One region of the Dinghuibacter sp. genome, then DNA from elsewhere that is predicted to be linked to it. Evidence: riboswitches for the same ligand, from Rfam matches in the RefSeq annotation. Region 1 holds a riboswitch; the other holds the start of a gene.

The links. Region 1 has a riboswitch for cobalamin ahead of metE (5-methyltetrahydropteroyltriglutamate--homocysteine S-methyltransferase). Riboswitches for the same ligand answer to the same signal wherever they lie in the genome.
Region 2: linked by a shared signal. The riboswitch ahead of VL547_RS03770 (TonB-dependent receptor plug domain-containing protein) and the one ahead of metE (5-methyltetrahydropteroyltriglutamate--homocysteine S-methyltransferase) in region 1 are both predicted to bind cobalamin.

The regions. Positions count from the first base shown of each region.
Region 1 is NZ_DATJIY010000125.1:17,304-25,117, reverse strand. Features, by position in the region: gene VL547_RS11470 (alpha/beta hydrolase) at 1-629, opposite strand, end outside; gene metE (5-methyltetrahydropteroyltriglutamate--homocysteine S-methyltransferase) at 639-2,918, opposite strand; cobalamin riboswitch at 3,052-3,244, opposite strand; gene VL547_RS11460 (nuclear transport factor 2 family protein) at 3,277-3,723, opposite strand; gene VL547_RS11455 (AraC family transcriptional regulator) at 3,730-4,545, opposite strand; gene VL547_RS11450 (GlxA family transcriptional regulator) at 4,603-5,544, opposite strand; gene VL547_RS11445 (class I SAM-dependent methyltransferase) at 5,593-6,198, shown strand; gene VL547_RS11440 (carboxypeptidase-like regulatory domain-containing protein) at 6,313-7,814, opposite strand, start outside.
Region 2 is NZ_DATJIY010000040.1:8,048-15,861, reverse strand. Features, by position in the region: gene cobT (nicotinate-nucleotide--dimethylbenzimidazole phosphoribosyltransferase) at 1-1,018, opposite strand, end outside; gene VL547_RS03785 (diphthine--ammonia ligase) at 1,025-1,702, opposite strand; gene VL547_RS03780 (bifunctional adenosylcobinamide kinase/adenosylcobinamide-phosphate guanylyltransferase) at 1,699-2,214, opposite strand; gene VL547_RS03775 (DUF6580 family putative transport protein) at 2,211-2,873, opposite strand; gene VL547_RS03770 (TonB-dependent receptor plug domain-containing protein) at 2,886-4,889, opposite strand; cobalamin riboswitch at 4,990-5,189, opposite strand; gene VL547_RS03765 (TolC family protein) at 5,228-6,685, shown strand; gene VL547_RS03760 (efflux RND transporter periplasmic adaptor subunit) at 6,710-7,814, shown strand, end outside.

The sequences.
Region 1 (7,814 bases):
GCGAGCGTTCGTCTTATTTCCGGACGGTCCCGTTTTTGCCTGATGTCGAGGTTGGTGAAGGCGATGATCAACTGGTTGCGGATGTCGTAGATCTTTCTAAGGAAGGTTTTGAATATCAGTGTGGTGATGGGACTCGCATGGGTTTTGAAAAGCATGTTCAGGTCAGTGGGGCCGAAGTTGTCGATGATGTAGTCGAATTTGCCTTTATAGCCGCATAGTAGTGCGAGGTGTCCTCCGGCGGAGGCGCCCCACAGACCGAAGTGGGTGGTGTCGAGGCGGTATTGCGTGGCATTTGTTTTTAGCCAGCGGACTGCGTCGTCGCCATCTTCGATGGGCGTGGGGAAGTGAGCGGTGGCGCTGAGGAGGGTATAGTCGATGCTGGCGACGGCGTAGCCGTTGAGCAGGAGCTGGTCGCGCAACCGGGGCAGGTAGTAGCCCTCGTCGAGGGACTTGTCCCCCCGCACCCAGGCGCCGCCGTGTATGATGATGACGACGGGCCTGGGCGATGTACCAGCGGGCTCGTAGAGGTCGAGCTTCAGGGTGTCTTTGTAGGGGACGTCCTTATATATCTGTTGGGCATGCAATGCCTGTGCGAGCCATATAAGTGAGACGAAGAGCGTGATTTTCATCCGGTAAAGTTAGCCGTTTCGGAGCGCTTCGGCGGCTTCGACCATCGCGGTCAGCGCTGCCTTTGTCTCGGGCCAGGCCCGGGTCTTCAGACCGCAGTCTGGGTTGACCCAGAGTTGTTCGGCGGGTACCACGTCCTTTGCCTTATTCAGGAGCGTCAGCATTTCCGTTTTAGATGGCACGCGGGGGGAGTGGATGTCGTAGACGCCGGGGCCGATCTCGTTGGGATACCGGAAGGTCGCGAAGGCATCGAGCAACTCCATCTGGGACCTGGAGCACTCGATGGTGATGACGTCGGCGTCCATGTCGGCGATCGCCTGGATGATGTCATTGAACTCCGAATAGCACATATGGGTGTGTATCTGCGTCGCGTCGGCGACCCCGCTGGCAGCGATGCGGAAGGCGCGGACGGCCCAGTTGAGGTATTCCTGCCAGTTGGCCTTGCGCAGGGGCAGGCCTTCGCGGATCGCGGGCTCGTCGATCTGGATGATCCGGATGCCGGCTTTTTCCAGGTCGGCGACCTCATCCCGGATGGCAAGGGCTATCTGGGCGCAGGTCAGGCTGCGCGGCTGGTCGTTGCGGACAAAAGACCATTGCAGGATGGTGACGGGGCCGGTGAGCATACCCTTGACCCACCGTTTAGTCAGCGATTGGGCATAGGAGGACCAGCGCACCGTCATGGGCTCCTTCCGGTAAACGTCGCCATATATGATAGGTGGCTTTACACAGCGGCTGCCGTAGCTTTGGACCCAACCGTTCCCGGTAAAGGCAAACCCCTCCAGCCGTTCGCCGAAATATTCCACCATATCGTTCCGCTCGAACTCGCCATGGACGAGTACGTCGATGCCGATGGATTCCTGCCAGCGGATAGCTTCCTCGGTTTCTTTGGCGATGCTATTGTCGTATTCCGTTTGCGTCAGCTCGCCTTTTTTCAGTTTAGCGCGAAGGGCCCTGATGTCGGCGGTTTGGGGGAAAGAGCCGATGGTCGTGGTGGGGAATTGCGGCAGACGCAGGGTTTCGCGCTGGCGGTTGCGGCGTTCCGGGAAAGGGTTATTCCGACGGGCGTCTCTCTCCGTGAGGGCGGCGGTCCTTGCTTTTACCTCGGGGTTATGGATAAGTGTCGAGGTGCGGCGGGTGTCGGCTTCTATTTCTATGTCGGCTGGGTTCTCCGCGAGGTTCTCTGCGAGCTTCCGAAGGGCGCTGATCTCCTGCACCTTTTGTTTGGCAAAGGCCAGCCACTGTTTGATGTGCAGGTCCGTTTCCAGGTCGAGGTCGCAGGGGACGTGGAGGAGGGAGCAGGACGGGGCGATCCAGACGCGCTCCCGGCCGATGGCATCGGTGGCTTTTTTTATGAGGTCGAGGCTCTGAAGGGTATCGTTCTTCCAGATGTTGCGGCCGTCGACTACGCCCAGGGATAAGCGGGTTTTTGCGGTGGTGAATTTCCTGGTGAGTATGTCGTCGAGCTGGGACGGGCAGCGCACCAGGTCCAGGTGAAGGGTGCCCACCGGGAGGCTGAGGGCGGTGTCGAGGTTGTCCCCGTAGCATTCGAAATAACTGGCCAGGATGATATGGAGGCCGGGGAATTTGGCGTGGATCTCCTGGTAGGTCTTCTGGAAGGCCTTTTGTTCGGTGGGGGTGAGGTCCAGCGACAAACAGGGCTCATCGAACTGAATGTAGTAGGCGCCGGCGTCGTCGAGTTTTTTGAGTACCTCGAGGTAGACGGGGAGAAGGCGTTTCAACAAGTCGAGTTTTTCGAATCCGGTTTCCTTCTCCTTTCCCAACAGCAGATAGGATACCGGGCCAAGCAATACCGGCTTAGCGTTGATACCGGCTTCTTTGGCTTCACGGTATTCATTGATCAGCTTGTTGCTGTTCAATTGGAAGGTCTGGCCGGCGGTGAATTCAGGTACGATATAGTGATAGTTGGTGTCGAACCATTTGGTCATTTCCATGGCGGTCAGGTCGTAGTCGTCTTTTTGGTATCCCCTGGCCATGGCAAAGAGCAGGTCGATGTCCGGGAGCTGTTTGTCGGTCGTCAGCGCGTGGTAGCGCCCGGGGATGGCGCCGACCATCAGGCTGGTGTCGAGCACCTGGTCGTAGTAGGAAAAATCGCCGACGGGTACGAGGTCGATACCCGCCTCCTGTTGAAGTTTCCAGTTTTGTTCGCGGATGGATCTACCCGTCGCCATCAGTTGTGTCGCGGTAATCTTGCCGGCCCAGTACTGCTCGGCGGCTTTTTTGAGCTCACGTCGGCTGCCAATCCTCGGGTAGCCTAGGTTGTGTGTTTGCATTTCGCTGCATTTTAATGGTGTAAAATGCTCTTGCTACAACGCACAATGCTGCTGTGAAAGGAAGTTGACGGACGCACGGGTCCCCTGTTGGGAGAGTATTGCATCGCACGACACCGGCTTCTATCCACGGAAGCATTGTCATTCGGCGTAGGCAGGTCTCCTGGCTTGTAACATTTTTGCCGTCCTTCCCACCTCCGGGGGAGGCAGTGGACAACTCGGGGCAAAAACGGTGGGCGTTACTTACAGTTGCGGGACAGCTTGCGATTTACACACAATTCCCTATTAACCCCGGCGCGGAACCGGGGACCTTCGTCGTTGATGAGTATAAGAAAGAGCTTTGCGGGGCGAAGGTAGGGAATTATCTATTCTCGATCCAACATACCTTTAGCTTGCGCCCGGCAAACAACCAGGCGCCGTTTTGTTTTACCATGTCGTCGTAATACCGGATACCGGCAATCATGAGCTTTTGTACGCCGTCCGGTACTTTCAGGTGGTAGGCCCGGCAATAGGTGACGCCGGTGGCCCGGTCGCCGTCGACGTGCAGGGTGCTTTGGCCGTTGAAGTGCATGGTGGACGCGTATTGGTTCAGGTCGTCGAATACGGGGAACAGGTTTTGCCTGCCGGTAACGACCTGGGTCGGCGCCGGCAGTTTTTCATCCATATATACTTCGAAACGGGTGTCCTCGGTGAAGAGAGCCATTTGGCCCCTGGCGTCGCGGGTATCCGCGCAAAAGGCGTAGGCGTCGATCAGTTCCCGGAGGGCGGTCCGGTCCTCCAGGTGTTGTACTTTTTGCTCGATGGTCATGGTATATTATTTTTTGGTGGTTACTTCGGCGGGGGTCCTCCCATACTTTTGCTTGAAGGCTGTATAAAAATGGGAAAGGTTCTCAAAGCCCAGGTCGATATAGATGTCCCGGGGTTTTTGCTTTTTCTCCCGGATGAGGTATAGCGCTTCGGAAAGGCGCTTGTTTTTGAGCCAGGTGGCGGGGGAAGTCTTAAATACCCCCGCGAAATCTCGTTTGAAACCCGTCAGGCTTCTGCCGCTTAGCCTGGCAAAGTATTCGAGGGGAGCATTATATTGGAAATTGTTGAGCATGAAAGCCTCGAGGTCCTCTTTATATGGGTCCGCAAAGTCGAATAGAAAGGTCTCGAGACCCGGGTTTAGGTGCAAGAGCAATTCGATGGCTTCGGTGGCCTTCAGGTTCAGGAGTCCTGCGCTGACATTGCTCCATCGATCTACGTAAGGGAGGAGGGATTGAAAGTAGCCCTTCCAGAAGTCGTCCTTTCGCAAGAGGATATTTTTCTTCCCCGAATACTTCTCAACGCACACGATCCCGTTTGCCTTTGAAAATTGTCGCAACCGGGTAGTGCTCAGTACTACGGAGATGCACTGGTATTTTTTACCTTCCGCGGGAATCTTGATGCTTTTGGCAAATTGGTTTCTCCGGGCGAGCAACAGGTGGCCCTCTTCCAGCACCATTTCGCCCGACTGATGATAGATGCGCGTTTGTCCCGATATCTGGTATGCCAGTACGTGTTCCGGGACAAATTGTTCATACGTGTACGCTTTGTCGAACGTACAGGAATAAACAAAGGAATCTCCTATTTGCTGGATGACGGGACGCATGGCGATACCTTAAAATTAGAATTTTAATGGGATCGTTATTTGCTGTGCGGGCCAAAATCATTTGCTGTGCAGGCCGGTGGTTTTTCCGTAGCGCTGCTGGTAGACGCGAGGGGTCATCGAAACGTATCGACGGAAGACCTTCCGGAAGTAGTCGGCGTCTTCGTAGCCGCAGCGCGAAGCGATCTGGGCGATGCCTTCGTTTTTGGTTTCCAGGAATTTTTTGGCGGCTTCGATGCGGACGCGTTGGAGGTATTCGTGGGGGGTGTTGGCGGTGGCCTGCTCGAATCGCCGGATGAGGTTCCGCACGCTCATGTGGCAACGGGCGGCCAGGTCTTGCATGGTCAGGGGCTGCTTGTAGTTCTTTTCTATGTATTGCTGCACTTTGGCGATGGCTTCGTCGGCGTGGTCGTATTGAAACTGAAAGATGGAAAAACTGCTTTGCGGGCGATCGTGTACGTTGATCATCAGAATTTTGGAGGCGATGATGGCTTCCGGGCGCCCGCAAAACTTTTCGATCAGGTAGATCATAAAGCTGGTAAAGGCGAATGCCCCGCCACAAGAATACAGCCTCGCCTGGTCGACGATCAATTTGTCGTCCTCGAGGGTCACGTCCGGGAAATGCTTGCGGAACTTGTCCGCAAACAGCCAGTTGGTCGTTGCCTTTTTTCCCGTCAACAGCCCGGTGGAGGCCAGCAGGAACGCGCCTACACAGATGCTGGCGAGCTCGGCGCCTTGCTCGTATTGGCGTTGCAGCCATTTGACGAGGGCGGTTTCGCGGGCCAGGACGGTTTCAATTTTTTCAAAACGCATGGCGGGAACGATGACGAGGTCGTAGGTGGTTTTGGTTTCGAACGAGGAAACAAATTCGGTTTGGATGGGCATTTTCATGGGATTCCCGGTGATCAGCGGATACATCCGGCTCATGCCGTTCCATATGTCTGCGGGGCCGGTTACGCAGGTGGGGACGGCGTCGTCGTATTGTACAATGGCTATACGCATGGTTTGGGGATGTTAAACACCTAACTTTGCTCCAAAGGTAACGGTCGTATGGAATTCTGGGAGAAGAGCTTTATCGGGAAACAGGAAATGTGGGGCTTTGAACCTTCGGCGTCCGCGGTGTCGACACGGGATTTTTTTGTCGGCAAGTCGGTTCAGCATGTGCTCATTCCCGGGATTGGTTACGGCAGAAACGCGCAGGTTTTCAGGGACAGCGGTATGGCGGTAACGGGGATTGAAATATCCCAAACCGCCATCGACATGGCAAGGCAACATTATGGGCCGGCCATGACCATCTATCATGGATCGGTGGCCGATATGCCTTACGACGACCGCCAGTACGATGGCATATTTTGCTACGCGTTGATCCATTTGCTGGATGGCGCGGAACGGGAGAAATTGATACGCGACTGCTATAGTCAACTGGCCGAAGGTGGTTATATGTTTTTTGTCGCTATTTCAAAGACGGCGCCCACCTATGGAAAGGGGCGGTTTGTCAGCCAGGACAGGTACGAAATATTCGAAGGGGTTAACATGTACTTTTATGACAGAGAGTCTATCAGTGCGGAGTTCGGCCAGGTGGGCCTGTTTGGGATCGCCGAGGTGACCGAGAATTTCCCGTTTTACCTGATAAAATGCCAAAAGGCGATCAGTTAAAAGCCCGCCTGAACTCGTGCTCTCCGGTGCCCAGAAGCACTGGACGAGGTTGCGGAGGTGAGGGGGCGGGGGGATAATCTGGTAGGTGACTGGTGATCAATATACAAAAAACGTTTACAGCGTGAATACGATTTTCAGGAGGATGATTCTCCCCGGTAAGGCGTATGAACTGGCTGTAAATGTGTTGGCTACCAGGGTAACGGCCTTGTAGGTCCTCACATCCAGGATGTTGGTGGCGTCCAGCTCCCAGTCGATATTCCGTTTTGTGCAGTGGTATCTGAGAGAGGCGTCGGCGAAAAAATAATTCAGATCCGGGTTCGCGCCGCTGTGCGTATAGTAATATTCGCCGGACAGCTTGAACTGCAGGTCTGGTTTTGGGTTGTAGAAGATGGTCGATTGTTGGAGCCATTGGTCTATACGGGTCGTGGACGCCGTTCGGGTCCCGGTGACGCGGTAGCTGAAACGGAGCGGGTCGCTCCATTTCGTTTCCATGCCAAGGTTCAGAACGCTGACCGTGGTGTTGAAGGGTAGCAAGGCGCCATTCTGAAACTGTATGGAGCGGTTGTCCTGCCATCTGACTTCACCGCTAAACGTCGTTTGCAAAGCAAAGGAATATTTGCTGATGGTTCCATCCACCGTCCACGAATCGGTGTGGTTACGGAATGGCAACATCACGAGCCGCTGGTAGCTATCGGTGATAATGTCCGAGGCAATATTATTGGCGCCGATACGATTGTATGCCAGGCTCAGACTCCAGAAAAAGAGCCTCATGGCTTTCCGGTAGTAATAACCGGTGGCGGCCTCCTGATTCTGGCGGAGCGTGAGGTCCGGACTATTGGCGCTTAAGGTCCTGTAGTCCTTGAGGAGGTAGCCTTGATACACGTCCTCGATACTTCCCGTCTGGTTCCGGTAACCGTACCGGAAGGTCACGAAGTTTTCGGGGCCGGCCTTGTATTTGCCGATCAACTCTGGATTGAAATAACAGCGGGTCAACTTCTTGTCAAGCGCATAACCGGGATCGGCATAGTGGAGCTGCTGGTAGGTGAAGGGCAGGGTCAGGGTGGCCCTGAGTTTTTGGCCGACGATGTCAAAGGCGGCTTCGGCGTATGCCTTCTTTTTTTCCCAGGACAAGTTGTTGGCCGCGCTATCGAAGGCGGCGTTCAGGTTCGAGGTGAGCATTTGCGATTGTTCGCTGAAACCCGCCCTAAAGCTCCGGGTCATGACATCGCCCGGGACCTTGAACGAGACATAGTCGTTGGTGTACCAGGTAGGTACATCGACGGTCTGGATCAACTGCGCGTAGGGCGCGCCATGATTGAACAGCGAGTCGTTGTACGACGGTCCGATCGACCGGGTTTCGGGTTCGGTCATGCGGCTGACATAGGAGTAGGCCTGGATGATATGGTCCGACTCGACCGTACGCATCCAATTGAATTCATTGGAAAAGCCGAGGGCGTTGTCCCTGAGCGCCTGGTCCATCGGCGAACCATTGGTGTTGACATGGGAATAATCAGTCCACCGGTTGTCATTCACCAGCGTGACGTTATTCAGGTAGCATGTACTGCTGTTGAGCGTCGCGGTGAATTGTGCGCGGAGCCAACCGGAATTTAGCTGGT
Region 2 (7,814 bases), on a different contig from region 1:
CCCCAAAGCTGGCCATCTCGCAAAGGAAGGCGGCGGCGGTCCTGACCAGCGGGACGGCCAGGGCGGCGCCGGTCCCTTCACCCAGGCGAAGGTCCAGCTGGAGGAGGGGCTTGGCGTGGAGGTGCGCCAGGAGGTGACGGTGTCCCTGCTCGTGGCTCTGATGGGCGAAAACGCAATAGCCGGTGACCGCGGCGTCGATCCGGCAGGCGGCCAGGAGGGCGGCGCCGGCAATAAAGCCGTCCACGAGGATGGTCATGCGTAAGGCGGCGGCGCGGAGCATGGCGCCGGTCATCATCGCGATTTCGAAACCTCCGACGCGTTCCAGGGCGTCGGCGCCGCCGGCGATGTGCGGCCCATGCAGCGCCAGGGCGCGGGCGGCGGCGTCGCGCTTGACGGCCAGTTGCTCGTCGGTGGCGCCGGTCCCCCGTCCGATACAGACGTCCAGGGAAAGGCCCGTCAGGGCAGCCAGGATCAGCGCCGCGGAAGTGGAGTTGCCGATCCCCATCTCCCCAAAACCGACCGTGTTACAGCCGGATTGCCGGAGGTCGTTGACCAGGGCGGCGCCCTGGTCGAGGGCGAACTGTCGTTGACCGGACGTCATCGCGGGTCCTTCCAGGTAGTTCCGGGTGCCCCGCGCAACGGACGCCGCGTAGAATGACGGATGGGTCAGCACCTCCTCCCCGAATGCATGGTTGACTCCCGCGTCGACCACGCGGAGGTCGATGTCGTGGACCCTGCAAAAGACGTTGATCGCAGCCCCGCCCCGGATAAAATTGAGGACCATCTGGGCGGTGACCGCTTGTGGATAGGGGTTTACCAGCCCCGTGGCGGCGATGCCGTGGTCGCCGGCAAAGACCAGGAGCGCCGGCCGGTCTACGGTCGGGGTCAGGGTTTGCTGTATCAGACCCAGCTGAAGGGCCAGGTCCTCGAGCTGCCCCAGGGCGCCCAGGGGCTTGGTCTTGTGGTCGATCTTGTTTCGGAGGGACTCCTGCAGGCGGTTGTCGATGGGGGTGATCATGGGGGTCTATTGGGTGGGTAAAAGGTCGCAAAAATAAAAACCGTGGGTCTGGTAGCTCCGGCGGACCACCTCACCCGTCCGAAAAGGAACCGGCTGGCGGAAGATCGGACCGTTAAAGACAAAAGAATGAAACTCCCCGTTTTCCCCGCAGGGGTCGACGGTGGGCGGCAGGTCATCCAGGAACTCCCCGTTGAGTGGCCGGCCGGCAAAGGAGGCATCCAGAAAGGCTTCGCTGACGCAAACGACGATGGCCTCGAACCCCCGGTCGATGAATTCAAGCAGGAGCTCCCGGGTGGGTCTTTGCCAGATCGGGAAGGCGGCGGTCCAGCCAACCTGGCCAAGCGCGTTTTCGCGATAGGCGCGCAGGTCCTCCAGGAAAATATCGCCGTATAAAGCGGTATGGATGCCTTCCTGGCCCAGCGTCAACAGGGTCTCGCTCATCGCGGTGTCGTATGTTTCCATCGTGCCGTCTTCGGCGATATAGACCTTTCGCAGCGGCAGGCCGATGGCTTCCGCTTGTTGGTCGAGCAACCGCTCCCGCACGCCGTGCATGCTGATGCGGGTATATTCGCGGCTGAGCGTCGTCAACAGACAGCGGATGTCGTAGGCGCCGCTTTGCCGGGCAGTCCACAACGCCAGGGCGGAGTCCTTGCCGCCGCTCCAGTTGAACACAGCGGGTGTCATACGACAGGGGCTTTTATCGTGACCGGGATCCCGCTCACCATCAACACCACGCGATCCGCGACCGACGCCAGATATTGGTTGGCCCATCCCTGGAGGTCGGTGAACTTCCGGCCCGCTTCGGTGTCGGCGTGGACCCCCAGACCGATCTCGTTGGTGACGACGAAGAACGTGCCGGGACGCCCGCGGAGGGCGTCGACCTCGGCGCGGAAGGCGTCGAGACAAAACCCGGCGTCCGATGTCGAGTCCACGAAGAAGTTGGTCAGCCACAGCGTAACGCAGTCGATGACGCAGACACGGCCGTCGAGCGGCAGGAGTCCGAGGGTCTTTTCTTCCTCGAGGCATTCCCAGGCTGAGCCGCGCTCGGACCGGTGCCGGTCTACCCGGGCGCGGAATTCATCGTCCCAGATGCGCGCCGTGGCGACGTGTACCGGCCGGTCGGACAGCAAAAGGGCCTGTTCGGCGGCGTAGCGGCTTTTACCGCTGCGCGCGCCGCCCGTGATCATGGTGATCATGGGCGGGCCGGTTGGACCGGGACGGGGGCGCCGCTGGTTATGCGGCCCGCGGGGCTCGCGCGGCGCGTCATCCAGGCCACCGCGCCAAATAAAATCGCGCTGTAGATCACGTTGCCCGTAAGTTGGTACCGCTCATAGGGAATGGCGGCCACGAGGCATTCGATATAACCCGCAAAGGTCTTCGGATACATCGTGCCTTCCAGCCAGGTCCCGAAATCGGTGACGAACCAGTGGATCAGGACGGCGGCCACGGAAGCCAGCAGCACCCGCGTCACCGTAACACGCGTGAGCAGCAGGCGGCCGACAACCACCATGAGCGCAAAAGCGCCGTACACCCAGTAGAAGCCGGAGTAGAAAAGCCGCCAGTGGCCGTAGAATTCAAAGCGGTTCAAAAAGACGTCGCTGATCCAAAGCGTGAGCAACGGCCAGCCAAACGCCGCGAGCCAGCCGCCGGCGCGGCGCCCGCTTACATCGTGGAGCCCATTGGAGCCGCGCCGCCAGGAAGCCGCCGTGAAACACGCCCCACCGAAAAGCGCCATCGCCCCGATGGGTGAAAAGTCCGCCAGCGGCGATAGACAACTGGTGGCGAAGACTACGCGGAGCGCCGCCACCAGGGCCAGCATAGCCAGTATAACCGGGGATTTGGGTTTGACTGTCATAAGAAGATCGTTTTATAAGCTGATGCGGACCCCACCCGTGAGCGTAAAGCCAAGGGTGTTGTAGCCATAGATTTCGGTAAAGTGCGTGTTCGTGATATTCCGAATATCGGCAAAAAACTTGAGACCCCAGTGCGGCACGTGGTATTCCCCATAGGCATTCCAGAGGGTGTAGGCGTGGAGGGTCGCCTGCGCGTCGCCGTAGGTATTGTAGTCGTAGTACAGGTCGATGCGCTTGTCCTGCCATTGCACGTTGGTCGAGACAAACAAACGCGGCGTGACCTGGTAGGAAAGCGTGGCCCCTGCGCTGTTTTTGGGCACGCGGTAGAGGTTGAAGTAGGTGGAGTCGGCGCCGTTTTCGCCGGATTTATCGGTGACGGTGCCGGTGACATGGGTATAGTTCGCGGTCAGCTGGAGGCCGTGGGTGATGGTCCAGCTGCCTTCGAGCTCTACGCCATGCGCGTGCTCCTTGTTTTGGTTGATGTATTGGCCGTAGGGCGGCGTGGCGGTCGACGCAAAGAATATCTCGTTCCTGATCCAGCGGTCGAACCAGGTCGCCCTTAACCGGAAGACGCCGGTCCGGTACTCCGCTCCGCCTTCGAAGGACAGCGACTTTGCGGGATCGAGGTCCTTGTTCCCGTAGGGGGAATACAACTGGTACAGGGAAGGGATCTTGTAACCGGAGGCGAAGTTGGTAAAGACCTTCAGCCGCCGGGCGATGAGCACGGAAGGCGAGAGATTGAAGACGGTGCTGGTGCCGTATTTGGAATTGGTATTGTACCGGAGGCCCCCGTCGAGGAGCAAGTGACCGGGTAACCGGATTGTCGTGGATGCGTACAGGCCTATCTGGTGGTAGTGCGCGCTGTCGCGGGGAAGCGACGTCGGCGAAGGGGGCGCGCCGGGATAGATATATTGCGTCTGTTGTTCGGTGGACAGGTTACGATAGTCGATGCCGCCGACCAGGTTCCACCACGAGGTCAGCGGATAGCTGACATATGCCTCCGCATAGTGTTCGTACCCCGCAAAGGCGTCGGAGGAAAAGAAGCCCTTCGTCATGAGGTCGGGCAGCGAGTCGTCGTAATCCGTCCGGCGTGCCTGGTTGTACGAATACACCAGGTGGAGTTGTCCCGCGCCTACCTTTACCAATGAGCGGAGACCAGCCTGTACGTTGGAGAGCGTATACGTATAGCTGGTATCGATGGCGAAGGAGCCGCCATCCTCGTGGCCCGCGTAATGACTGTAAATGATAAACGGCGAGAGCGTCAGCCCCTTGGCCACCTGCCAGTCCAGGTTTACGTGGAAGCTGTGTTGGGTATACCCGTCGGCTGGGGCCTTTACGCCAGGCACGGTGTCCGTGGCTTCTGAAATGCCGCCGGTATGGAAGAATGCATATCCGGCGTTATAGCTGAACGTTGCCACCTTGCCGCCGACGGAGGCGTTTACCTGCTGGGTGTTGTAATAGCCGAGGCTGCCCTGGGCCGCGACGGCGACCGGTTTGTCGGCCCCTTTGCGGGTGATGATGTTGATGACCCCGGCGATGGCGTCGGAGCCGTAGAGGACCGACTGGCTGCCCTTGACGATTTCGATGTGGTCGATGTCTTCCAGGGTCAGCGACCGGAGGTCGAAGCTGTTGTCGGTGCTGGATGCGTCCTGGAGGGGCACTCCGTCTATCATGAGCAACGTATATCCGTTGGAGGCGCCCTCCATATAGACCGATTTGGCGGACCCGGGGTTGCTACCCGCCCCGGCCACGATGATGCCGGGTTGTTCGCCCAGGATCTGCGCCAGGTTTTTGCCGCCGCTCCGGGCCAGTTGCTGTCGCGTGATCACGTCGACAACCTTACCGGTCTGGGAGAGCTTGCCGGCGGTCTTGTCCGCCGTAACGATGATGTCGTCCAGTTGACGGGTGGTGTCCCGGTCATCGGAAACACGCGGGGAGGTTTGGGCCAGCAGGGCGGAAGGAGCCAGCAGGGCGGCCGGAGATAAAACGAAAAGCGCGTACACGAGAAGTCTGTTCATGCAGATAGTTGTAATGAATAAAATGCACAAACTTATCGAGTGGGAAAAAGGATGGCGCGGCCATGGTTCCGCCGTCTCCTGCTTTTCACCCGAAAGCGTTTGGAAAATCCGGATCATGGCAGGTCTTCTGGCTTGCTCCTCCCGGGGCGCCTTCCCATTCCGCTTGGAGGAACAGTGGCCATTTGCCCAGGGGGGTCGTGGAGCTTACAGCTACGGGGATAGCACCGGACTTACACCGGTTTCCCTTTTAACCCTCTTCCACACCGTGCGGGGAGAGGGACCAACATCCGGCGCAAAGATCATTTAATTTCCATAATTTGAACACTTATTTTTGCCGTATGCGAAAACTTACCCTTGCGCTCCTTGTCAGTACCTCTGTCACGGCGCCCGCTTTGTGCCGGGCGCAGGAGAAATGGGGTCTGCGCAAATGCGTGGAATACGCGATGACCAATAATATCTCCGTCCGACAGGCAGACATCGATTCGCGGATGGCGGAGTTGACCTATAAACAAAGCAAGTCCGCCCAATACGGCCAATGGTCGTTCAGCACGGGATTGGGTTTGAGTTTTGGCTATTCCGTCGACCCGGCGACCAACACCTTTATCTCGACGGACTTCCTCTATCAAAGCTATACGCTCCAGGGCGGCGCCAACCTCTTCAACTGGTTCAGCCAGCGAAGGCTCATCGAGTCCAACAAGTATACCTTCATGGCCCAGAAGACCAATATCGACAAGGTGCGTAACGACGTCGCGCTGAACGTGGCGGCCGCCTACCTGACCGCCCTGGCGGCCCGTCAGCAGGTCGACATCGGGGTGGCGCAGGTGCAACTGAGCCGCGACCAGCTCAACAATACCCGGAAGCTGGTGGACGCGGGCTCCCAGCCGGAGCTCAACGCGGCGGAGCTGGAAGCCCAGCTGGCCAGCGACAGCGCTTCGCTGATCTCCGCGCAGGCAACCTACGACCAGGACGTGCTGCAGTTAAAGGCCACCCTGAGCCTCGACGCGGCATATCCCTTTATCCTGGACACCCCGGCGGTGGAGACCATCCCGGTGGAATCCCTGGGGGAATTACAACCTGACGTGGTGTACAGCCTGGCCGAAAAAACCTTTCCCCAGTCGCAGCTGAACGAATACCGGATACAGGCCGCGGACAAGGCTTACGCCTCCGCCCGGGCGCAGCTCTACCCCACGCTCCAGGTGTTTGGAAGCTTGGGGGACCGTTTCTCCAATACCTTGCAACGGCCCGGCACACCCAAGCTGGCCGGCATCGATACTACCGGTTATTTCGTTTACAACAACGGCGTGGTGAACAATGTACTGGCCCCTAATTATTCATACGGGTATGTAAAGAATTCCTTCGGCCAGGTGTGGCAGGGTTATTGGAATCAACTGGACCAGAACTTCGGCCAGCAGGTGGGTATTCAGCTGAACGTGCCTATTTTCAACGGCAACCTGGCGCGCACCAATATGAGGAAGGCGAAGCTGAGCATCCGTTCCGCGGAGCTGCAAAAGGAGAGCGACCTGCTGACCCTCAAACAGAATGTGTACCAGGCGTACTCCGCGGCCGCGGCCGCGCTCCAGCGCTACCAGGCCAATGTGAAAGCCCTCACCACCGCCCAGACGTCCTTCGACCTGGCGAGCAAACGGTACGGTATAGGGTTGCTGAACACCATCGATTATATCACCAACCAGAACAATTTATTCAAAGCCAAAGTCAACCTGCTCGGCTCCCAATACGACTACGTGTTCAAGATGAAGGTGCTCGAATTTTACAAGGGTCAGGGCGTAAAGCTGTAATCACATCCTCAAAAACTTTATCAGATGAAGAAATTCTGGGTTTGGACACTTGTCATCGTCGTCGTGGTGGTGATCGCCATCGTGGTCATCAAGGCCATAGCGGGCGGGGATAAAGGCGTAAAGGTAGCCGTGGACAAGGTCGGTTACCGGAACGTAACGGAGGTGGTCAGCGCCTCGGGCAAAGTCTACCCTGAGATCGAAGTAAAGATAGCCTCGGACGTGAGCGGTGAGATCACCGACCTGTACGTCAAGGAGGGCGATACGGTAAAAAGGGGACAGGTCGTGGCGCGCATCTACGCCGATATTTACAATTCCACCCGCCAGCAGCGCGAGGCCATGGTCAACCAGCAGCAGGCGTCGGTGGAGAATTCCAAGGCAACCATTGCTTCCTATAAGGCACAGCTCGACCAGGCGGAGGCCGCCTACAACCGCGAAAAGACCCTGCTGGAAGAGAAGGTCGTTTCCCGGTCCGAATACGAGACCGCCCAGAGCCAATACCTGACCGCCCAGGCCAACTATAGCGCGGCACAGCAAACCGTCCGCAGCGGCGAGGCCGCCGTCATCTCCGCCCGCGCGAGCCTTACGGAGGCCGATAAGGACCTTTCCCGGACGATCATCGTCGCGCCCATGGACGGCATCATTTCGCTGCTGGACGTGAAGAAGGGGGAACGCGTCGTGGGATATGCGCAGATGGCCGGTACGGAAATGATGCGCGTGGCCGACATGAGCGCCATCGAAGTACAGGTGGACGTGGGAGAGAACGACATACCCAAGGTACGCATCGGGGACAGCGCCCTGGTCGAAGTCGACGCCTACAACAACCGCAAGTTCCAGGGGATCGTGACCCAGATCGCCAACGGCAATGCCAACGCGGCATCCAGCGGCACCACGTCCGCGCCGACCACCAGCACCGACGTCACCAACTATAAGGTGCACATACGCCTGATCCCGGATTCCTACAAGGACCTGATCATACCGCACAAGTCTTTCCCCTTCCGGCCCGGAATGAGCGCCAGCGCGGACATCGAAACCCAAAGCAAGACGCACGTGCTGACGGTGCCCATCCTTTCGGTCACGACGGCGCAGCAGGAAGGCGATTCCGCCAAGACCCGTGCCGCGGAGAAAAAGG